Regions from separate parts of the Kitasatospora sp. NPDC049285 genome, predicted to be linked through region 2. Evidence: riboswitches for the same ligand, from Rfam matches in the RefSeq annotation. Region 2 holds a riboswitch; the other holds the start of a gene.
The links. A riboswitch is a leader RNA that binds a small molecule or an ion and turns the genes downstream of it on or off. The one in region 2 is predicted to bind S-adenosylmethionine.
Positions count from the first base shown of each region.

Region 1 (4,202 bases), on a different contig from region 2:
TGGACGTGGCCCGGGTCACACTGGGCCGTTCGGCCGGGGACACATATAAGAGGACGAGCACCAGGGAGCAGGGGCCATGGCGCAGCATTCCGACGAGACGCTCACCGTTCTCGTCTACAGCGACGACCGCAACACGCGCGAGCAGGTGACCCTCGCGCTCGGCCGCCGGCCCGCCGCGGACCTCCCCGCGGTCGAGTACCTCGAGTGCGCCACCGCCGCCGCGGTGCTGCGGGCCCTGGAGAAGGGCGGCATCGACCTGTGCGTGCTGGACGGCGAGGCCGTCCCGATCGGCGGGCTCGGTCTCACCCGCCAGTTGAAGGACGAGATCTACGGCTGCCCGCCGGTGCTGGTGGTGATCGGCCGCCCGCAGGACTCCTGGCTCGCCGCGTGGAGCCGCGCCGACGCGGCGGTCTCCCACCCGGTGGACCCGGTCGCGCTGGTCGACGCGTCGGCCACCCTGCTGCGGGCCCGGCTCGCGCGGCGGACCCCGGCCGGGCGCTGACCGTCCCCACCGGGGCGTCTCAACTGGAGAGAAGGGGACGGCAACCCAGGGCGGCCGTCCCCGCTCCCTCGATAGGCTGACTCCATCCCTTCCGGCCGCCCGCGGGCCGCCGGTACACGAGATGAGAGCTGGAGACGGCCATGGTGAACGTGCACTCTGCGAACGGCGGTAGCGACCCCGCGCAGGTGGTCCGCACCTGGCCCGACCTGCTGACCTCGCTGCTGAAGGGCGACGACCTCACCCAGGCCGACACCGCCTGGGCGATGGACCGCATCATGAGCGGCGAGGCCACCCCGGTCCAGGTCGCGGGCTTCACCATCGCGCTGCGCGCCAAGGGCGAGACCGTCGAGGAGATCTCCGGTCTGGTCGAGACGATGTACGCGCACGCCGAGCCGCTCGAGATCCCCGGCCCCGCGGTCGACATCGTCGGCACCGGCGGCGACCGGGCGAAGACCGTCAACATCTCCACCATGTCGGCGATCGTGGCGGCCGCGGCCGGCGCGAAGGTGGTCAAGCACGGGAACCGGGCCGCGTCCTCGGCCTCCGGCTCCTCCGACGTGCTGGGCCGGCTCGGCATCAACCTGGACCTGGCGCCGGCCCGGGTCGCGGAGGTCGCCGAGGAGGTCGGGCTGACCTTCTGCTTCGCGGCGAAGTTCCACCCCTCGATGCGGCACACCGCGCAGGCGCGCGGCGAGTTGGCGGTGCCGACGGTCTTCAACATCCTCGGCCCGCTGACCAACCCGGCCAAGGTCACCTCGCACGCCATCGGGTGCTTCGACACCCGGCTGGCCGGCCTGATCGCCGGGGTGCTGGCGCGGCGCGGCGCGACGGCGCTGGTGTTCCGCGGCGACGACGGCCTGGACGAGCTGACCATCACCACCACCTCGCACGTGTGGATCGTGCGCGACGGCGAGGTGACGGAGACTCAGTTCGACCCGCGGGACGTGGGCATCGAGCTGGTGGGCATCGAGGCGCTGCGCGGGGCCGACGCCGAGTTCAACGCGGCGGTCGCCCGCCGGGTGCTGGCGGGCGAACGCGGGCCGGTCCGGGACGCGGTGCTGCTCAACACGGCGTCCGCGCTGGTGGCGTTGGAGCTGGGGGATGCGCCGCTGGCCGAGCAGCTGGCGGCGGGGATGGAGCGAGCCGCGGCCGCGATCGATTCGGGGGCGGCGGCGGAGCTGCTGAAGCGGTGGGCCGAGGCGACACAGTAGGGAGGACATGCAGGGGCTCGGGGAACTGCGAGAAGCGGAAGGCGCCCACCAGCAAGGTCGCGATGTGGGCGGGGAGTTGCACGTGGGAGCGCGACCTGGCGGTAGGTGCATGGCCGCTCGCGCAGTTCCCCGCGCCCCTGACGGGGCACAGGTTGTCCGAGGGGTGGACGGGGCTTGAGACGATCGAGGCCTCGTGTAGGCTGACCGCAGGTCATGAGTGGCAGCGACAAGCCCCAGCTTGCTGTCCGGCAACCCTCCGTCCGTGGCGGGGTGCCCTGGGTGAGGACCGGGCCGTGCGGCGATCAGTCCGTGCGGCAAGCGCGGACCACCGGTCGATGCACCCCGGGGTCCTCACCCCGTGGAGGAGTGCATCCATGTCCGTGACCACCGAGATCTGTGCGCCGCTGGCCGTGCTGGGGCATGACGTCGAGGTTCCGCTGGCGTCGGGGGCGAAGGTCACCTACGCGGCGCTGGACTACGCGGCGAGCGCGCCGGCCCTGCAGCGGGTCTGGGACGACGTGGCGGCGTACGCGCCGTACTACGGTTCGGTGCACCGCGGGGCCGGGTACCTGTCGCAGCTGTCGACCGACCTGTTCGAGCAGAGCCGGCGGACGGTGGCGGAGTTCCTGGAGCTGCGGGACGGCGACCAGGTGGTGTTCACCCGGGCGACCACCGACTCGCTGAACCTGCTGGCGGGCGCGGTGCCGGCCGGGACCGAGGTGTTCGCGTTCGAGACGGAGCACCACGCCTCGCTGCTGCCCTGGCGGCGGGAGGGCCTGACGGTGCGTTACCTGCGGGCGCCGCGCTCGCACGCGGAGGCGGTGGCGGCGCTGGAGGAGGCGCTGCTGGGCGCGGCGGACGGGCCGAAGCTGTTCTGCGTGACCGGGGCGTCGAACGTCACCGGCGAGCTGTGGCCGGTGCGCGAGCTGACCGAGGTCGCCCACCGGTACGGCGCCCGGGTGGTGCTGGACGCGGCCCAGCTGGCGCCGCACCACCGGCTCTCGGTGCGGGAGTTGGACGTCGACTGGGTGGCGTTCTCCGGGCACAAGCTGTACGCGCCGTTCGGCGCCGGCGTGCTGGCGGGCCGCTCCGACTGGCTGGACGCGGCGGAGCCGTACCTGGCCGGCGGCGGGGCGAGCCGGACGGTGGCGCGGGAGCTGGACGGCTCGGTGGCGGTCGAGTGGCACACCGGCCCGGCGCGGCACGAGGCGGGCTCGCCGAACGTGATCGGGGCGTACGCGGTGGCCTCGGCCTGCCGGGCGCTGACCGAGGCGGGGTTCGACGCGCTGGAGGCCCGCGAGCGGGCGCTGGTGGCGAAGCTGACGGCGGGTCTGGCCGCGATCCCCGAGGTGCGGGTGCTCAGCCTGTTCGGCGCCGAGGCGGACCGGGTCGGCGTGGTGTCCTTCGTGGTGCAGGGCTGGAACAGCTCGCACTTCTCGGCGGCGCTCTCCGCCGAGTACGGGATCGGGGTGCGGGACGGGCTGTTCTGCGCGCACCCGCTGGTGCGCACCCTGCTCGGGGGCGAGGAGGCCGCGCCGAGCGAGTGCGGCGCGCCGGAGCCCTCGCTGCCGGGGGAGCGCAGCCTGAACGCGATCCGGGTGAGCTTCGGCGCGGGCACCCCGGAGGAGCACCTGGAGCGGTTCCTGACGGCCGTTCGGGAGCTGGTCACCGACGGCGCGAAGTGGAGCTACCGCAACGAGGGCGGGCGCTGCGTGGCGGCCGCGGAGATCGACCGGGGCCGCCAGCGCTGAGCCCGCCCGGGGAGGCGGCCGCTACTCGTCCAGGCCGAGCGAGAAGGCCGCCTCCAGGTCGTGCTGGGAGTAGGTGCGGAAGGCGATGTGGGTCTCGGTGTCGATCACGCCGGGGATCTTGTTCAGACGGCCGGGGATCACCTCGGCCAGGTCCTCGTGGCCGCGTACCCGGACCATGGCGATCAGGTTGTAGGTGCCGGTCACGGAGTAGACCTCGGTGACGCCCTCGATGGCGGCGATCGCCTCGGCGATTTCGGGGATCCGGTCGACGCTGGTGTTGATGAGGACGATCGCGGTGATCACTGAGCAACTCCTGTTCGAGAAGGTGCGCCCAGGGTATCCCCCGCCGGACGGGCGGCCCAGGCGAACAGCCAGCCGGTGGCGAATCCGATCACGTGGACCAGGTAGGCGACCCCGGTGCCGCCGGAACTGACGGACCACCACTGCAGGGCGAACCACAGGCCGAGCACCAGCCAGGCGGGGAAGCGCAGCGGCAGGAAGAGCAGGATCGGCACCAGGGTGGTCACCCGGGCCTTCGGATAGAGCCGCAGGTACGCGCCGAGCACCCCGGCGATCGCGCCGGAGGCGCCGACCAGCGCGCGCATGGCGTCGGGGGTGTGCGCCTCGGCCACCGCGTAGCCGTAGGTCGCCAGGTAGCCGATGGCGAGGTAGCCGACCAGGAAGCGCAGCCGGCCGAGCCGGGCCTCCACCGCGGGGCCGAAGACGAAGAGGAAGAGC
Region 1 covers NZ_JBFAQR010000002.1:191,349-195,550, forward strand. Annotated here, with positions in the region: gene AB0K51_RS02645 (hypothetical protein) at 77-502, shown strand; gene trpD (anthranilate phosphoribosyltransferase) at 643-1,713, shown strand; SAM riboswitch class IV at 1,923-2,040, shown strand; gene AB0K51_RS02655 (aminotransferase class V-fold PLP-dependent enzyme) at 2,088-3,464, shown strand; gene AB0K51_RS02660 (Lrp/AsnC ligand binding domain-containing protein) at 3,486-3,767, opposite strand; gene AB0K51_RS02665 (rhomboid family intramembrane serine protease) at 3,764-4,202, opposite strand, start outside.
Region 1: it holds a riboswitch for S-adenosylmethionine, as region 2 does, so the genes downstream of both, AB0K51_RS02655 (aminotransferase class V-fold PLP-dependent enzyme) here and AB0K51_RS21670 (putative leader peptide) in region 2, are expected to answer to the same signal.

Region 2 (4,202 bases):
CCCGGCGACCCAGCCGCCGGCCGCGGTCGCGCCCGCCAGCAGCAGCACGCCCAGCGCGGTGCCGGCGAAGCGGTTGACGGTCCGTGAGAACAGCGGCCCGTAGTCCGGCTTGACCAGGAACGCGGCGGTGACGGGCAGCCAGTACCAGTGGTCCGCGCGCAGCAGGTGCGCGACGGCGGCGCTGGCCGCGACGCACGCCGCCACCCGCACCCCGTACTCCCGCCCGGCCGGGCCGCTCGCCCGGGACCCGCGCAGCCGCACCGGCCCACCCGTCGCCCCCGCCTCGCCCGTCCGGAGTCGGAGCGCGGTGCGCCGTCCGGCACCGGGTCGGGTGGCGAAGGCGACGCCCGCGGCCAGGACCGCCCGGTCGAAGGCGAGGCGGGCCGGGGTGCCGGGGGCGGGGGCGGGCAGCGGGCCGGGCGGGCCGTCGTCGCGGACGGCGGCGGCGAGGCGGCGCGGGCCGACGCTGATCCGGGCGGGCAGCGGTGCGGCCTCCCACAGCAGGGCGACGCCGGCCTCGCACAGGGCGGACGCGGCGGCGGCGCGGGCCGCGAGCCGGTCGTCCGCGCCGGTGTGCCGCAGCCGCACCAGCAGGCGCAGCCGCAGCGCCTCGTCGGCGCGGTCGAGGGCCGCGGTGAGCCGCCGCCGGGCCGGTTCGGCGGCGGGGGTGCCGACGGCGTCGAGCGCGTCGGCCAGCGCGTCGAACACGGCGGCCACCAGCAGGCGTTCGCCGTGGCGCGGACCGGTGGGCCCGCCGCGCCGCGGGTGCAGGAGGCGCAGCAGCAGGATCCAGCCGGCGCCGGCCAGGTAGCAGGCCGCCTTCACCGGACCCGGCATGGCGAGCGGCATGCCGCCGCCGACGGCGGTGAGCACCAGCAGTTGGACCGCGGCGGCCGAGCTGACCGGGCCGCGGACGCTGATCGCCCCGGAGACCAGGCCGACGACGGCCAGCAGCGCCACGGCCGGCCACCCGTCGGCGCGGCCGAGCAGCAGCCCGGCGGCGCCGGCCAGCGCGGGCAGCCCGATGTGCGGGAGCCCGGTGCGCCGGGTGCCGGGGCGGTCGTTGATGGAGGCGAACATGGCGCCGAGTCCGGCGAGCACGCCCGCGCCGTGCCGGTCGGTGGCGACGCCGAGCGCGAGCAGCGGCCCGGAGCCGAGCGTGCCGCGGGCCATCGCCGCCCAGGGGATCGGGCCCGGCTGACGGCGTGTGACGTGGGCGAGCCAGGCGGGTGGCGGGGCGGCGGCCGGACGGTGCACGGTCCTCCTGAGGCCGGGGATGTCGTCGGCCACCACAGTAGGCGGGCGATGCGACGGGACCGCTGCGCCCTCGTTACGGGGCCGTGTCGGCTTACCGGCGGCGCCCGGTCGCACCCACCGGGCCCGGCCGACGGCCCGTCAGGCGGGCCCGTCCGGTGGGTGTCCGACGGGATTGTGCCGGACGCCGGTGGCGGGTTACGGTGCAGCCAGGTCATGAGTGTCAGCGACGAGCCCTGGCTTGCTGACCGGCAACCCTCCCGCGCGGCGGGGTGCTCCAGGTGACGACCCGGCGGTGCCGAGAACGGTGCCGCAAGCGCGAGCTCGAAGCGGTGCGAACCGGTCGGGACGGAGGTGGCGGCGGTGCGGGAGATGTCCAGGCCCATGGCGGTCGTCACCGTGAAGGCCCGCTGCCGGGTCACCACGACGTACGCGCGGCTGCACATCGATCTGCAGCGCGTGTCCACCGCGCTGTGTCCGGCGACGCCGCACGCCGTCGCGCGTCGCGGCACGCCGTACCGCGCCGCCTGACGCCGCGTCACCCGGCCCCGCGCCGCCCTACGCCTGTCGTCTGACCCCGCGTCACCGTGTCCGCCACTTCCGCGCCGGCCCGTGGCCGGCGTCCGTGCGCGCGGTGTGACGCACCCTCGACGTCCCTTCCCCCCGAACCGGAGGCGGTCCCGCCATGCCCGATTCCCCCGTACCCCTGCACCTGGCCGTCGCGCTGGACGGCGCCGGCTGGCACCCCGCCGCGTGGCGCGAACCCGGTGCCAGGACCGAGGAGTTGTTCACCGCCCGGTACTGGGCCGACCTGGTCGCCGAGGCCGAGCGCGGCCTGCTGGACCTGGTCACCCTCGAGGACGCGTTGAGTCTGCAGTCCACCCACCCGTTCGAGCCGGACCGGCGGACCGACCAGGTGCGGGGCCGGCTGGACGCGGTGCTGATCGCCTCCCGCGTCGCACCGCTGACCCGGCACGTCGGGCTGGTGCCGACCGCGGTGGTCACCCACACCGAGCCGTTCCACCTGTCCAAGGCGGTCGCGACGCTCGACCACGTCAGCGGGGGCCGGGCGGGTGTCCGGGTGAAGGTGTCCGGGCGTTCCGACGAGGCCGCGCACTTCGGCCGCCGGCCCGCGCCGGGCCTGCGGCTGGAGGAGTTGGACTCGCCGGCCGGCCTGGCCGCCCTGCGGGAGTCCTTCGGCGAGGCGGAGGACTACGTGGAGGTGCTGCGGCGCCTGTGGGACAGCTGGGAGGACGACGCGGAGATCCGCGACGTCGCGAGCGGCCGGTTCGTCGACCGCGCGAAGCTCCACTACATCGACTTCGAGGGCAGCCGGTTCAGCGTGCGGGGGCCCTCCATCACGCCGCGTCCGCCGCAGGGCCAGCCGCTCGTCGCGGCGTTGGCGCACCGGGGCGAGCCGTACCGGCTGGCCGGCCGCTCGGCGGACCTGGCGTTCGTCACGCCCGCCGACGCGGCGGACGCCCGCGCGATCGTCGCGGAGATCCGCACCGCGCAGGCCGCCGCGGGGCGCGCCGAGGAGACGGTGCACGTCTTCGGCGACCTGGTGGTCTTCCTCGATCCGGAGCCGGGCGCCGCCGCCGACCGCCTGGCGCGGCTGGACGAGCGCGCGGGCGAGGCGTACGGCAGCGACGCCCGGATCTTCGCCGGCACGCCCGCCGCCCTCGCCGACCTGCTGCGGGAGTGGCAGCAGGCCGGGCTGACCGGGTTCCGGCTGCGGCCCGGCACGCTCCCGCACGACCTGGAGCAGATCACCCGCGCCCTGGTGCCGGAGCTCCAGCGCCGCGGGCTGTTCCGCACCGCCTACGAGGCGTCGACCCTGCGCGGGCTGCTCGGCCTGCCCCGCCCCGCCAACCGCTACGCCGCGCCCGCCGCCGGCGCCCTCGTCTGAGCCGGAAGGACCGCACCGCCATGAGCAAGCCCGTCAAGCAGATCCACCTCGCCGCGCACTTCCCCGGCGTCAACAACACCACCGTGTGGAGCGATCCGGCGGCCGGCAGCCAGATCGACTTCTCCTCCTTCGTCCACTTCGCGCGGACGGCGGAGCGCGCCAGGTTCGACTTCCTCTTCCTCGCCGAGGGCCTGCGGCTGCGCGAGCAGAACGGCGAGATCTACGACCTGGACGTGGTCGGGCGGCCCGACACCTTCACCGTGCTGGCCGCGCTGGCCGCCGTCACCGACCGGCTCGGCCTGGCCGGGACGATCAACTCCACCTTCAACGAACCGTACGAGGTGGCACGGCAGTTCGCCTCGCTGGACCACCTGTCGGCGGGTCGCGCCGCGTGGAACGTGGTGACCTCCTGGGACGCCTTCACCGGCGAGAACTTCCGGCGCGGCGGCTTCCTCGCCCAGGAGGACCGCTACGAGCGGGCGCGCCAGTTCCTCACCGCGGCCGGGGTGCTGTTCGACTCCTGGCGCGGCGACGAGATCGTCGCGGACCGGGCGTCCGGCGTCTTCCTGGGCGAGCCGGACCCGGGCCGGTTCGCCCACCGCGTCAGCCAGTTCGACATCTCCGGGCGGTTCGACGTGCCGCGCAGCCCGCAGGGGCGCCCCGTCGTCTTCCAGGCCGGCGACTCCGAGGAGGGCCGGGAGTTCGCCGCGTCGGCGGCCGACGCCATCTTCTCCCGGCACGGCACCCTGGAGGCGGGCCGGGCGTTCTACACCGACGTCAAGGACCGGCTGGCGAAGTACGGCCGCGAGCGGGACGATCTGAAGATCCTGCCCGGGGTGACCTTCGTGCTCGGCGACAGCGACGCCGACGCCCGGGAGAAGGCCGAGCTGATCCGCCGTCAGCAGGTCAGCGGGCAGACCGCCCTCCGCACGCTGGAGCAGGTCTGGAACCGCGACCTGAGCGCCTACGACCCGGACGGCCCGCTGCCGGACGTCGACCCGCTGCCCGGCGAGCACACCGTCGTCCAGGGCCGGGCGGC
Region 2 covers NZ_JBFAQR010000034.1:40,131-44,332, forward strand. Annotated here, with positions in the region: gene AB0K51_RS21665 (FUSC family protein) at 1-1,257, opposite strand, end outside; SAM riboswitch class IV at 1,467-1,579, shown strand; gene AB0K51_RS21670 (putative leader peptide) at 1,639-1,785, shown strand; gene AB0K51_RS21675 (LLM class flavin-dependent oxidoreductase) at 1,940-3,163, shown strand; gene AB0K51_RS21680 (NtaA/DmoA family FMN-dependent monooxygenase) at 3,184-4,202, shown strand, end outside.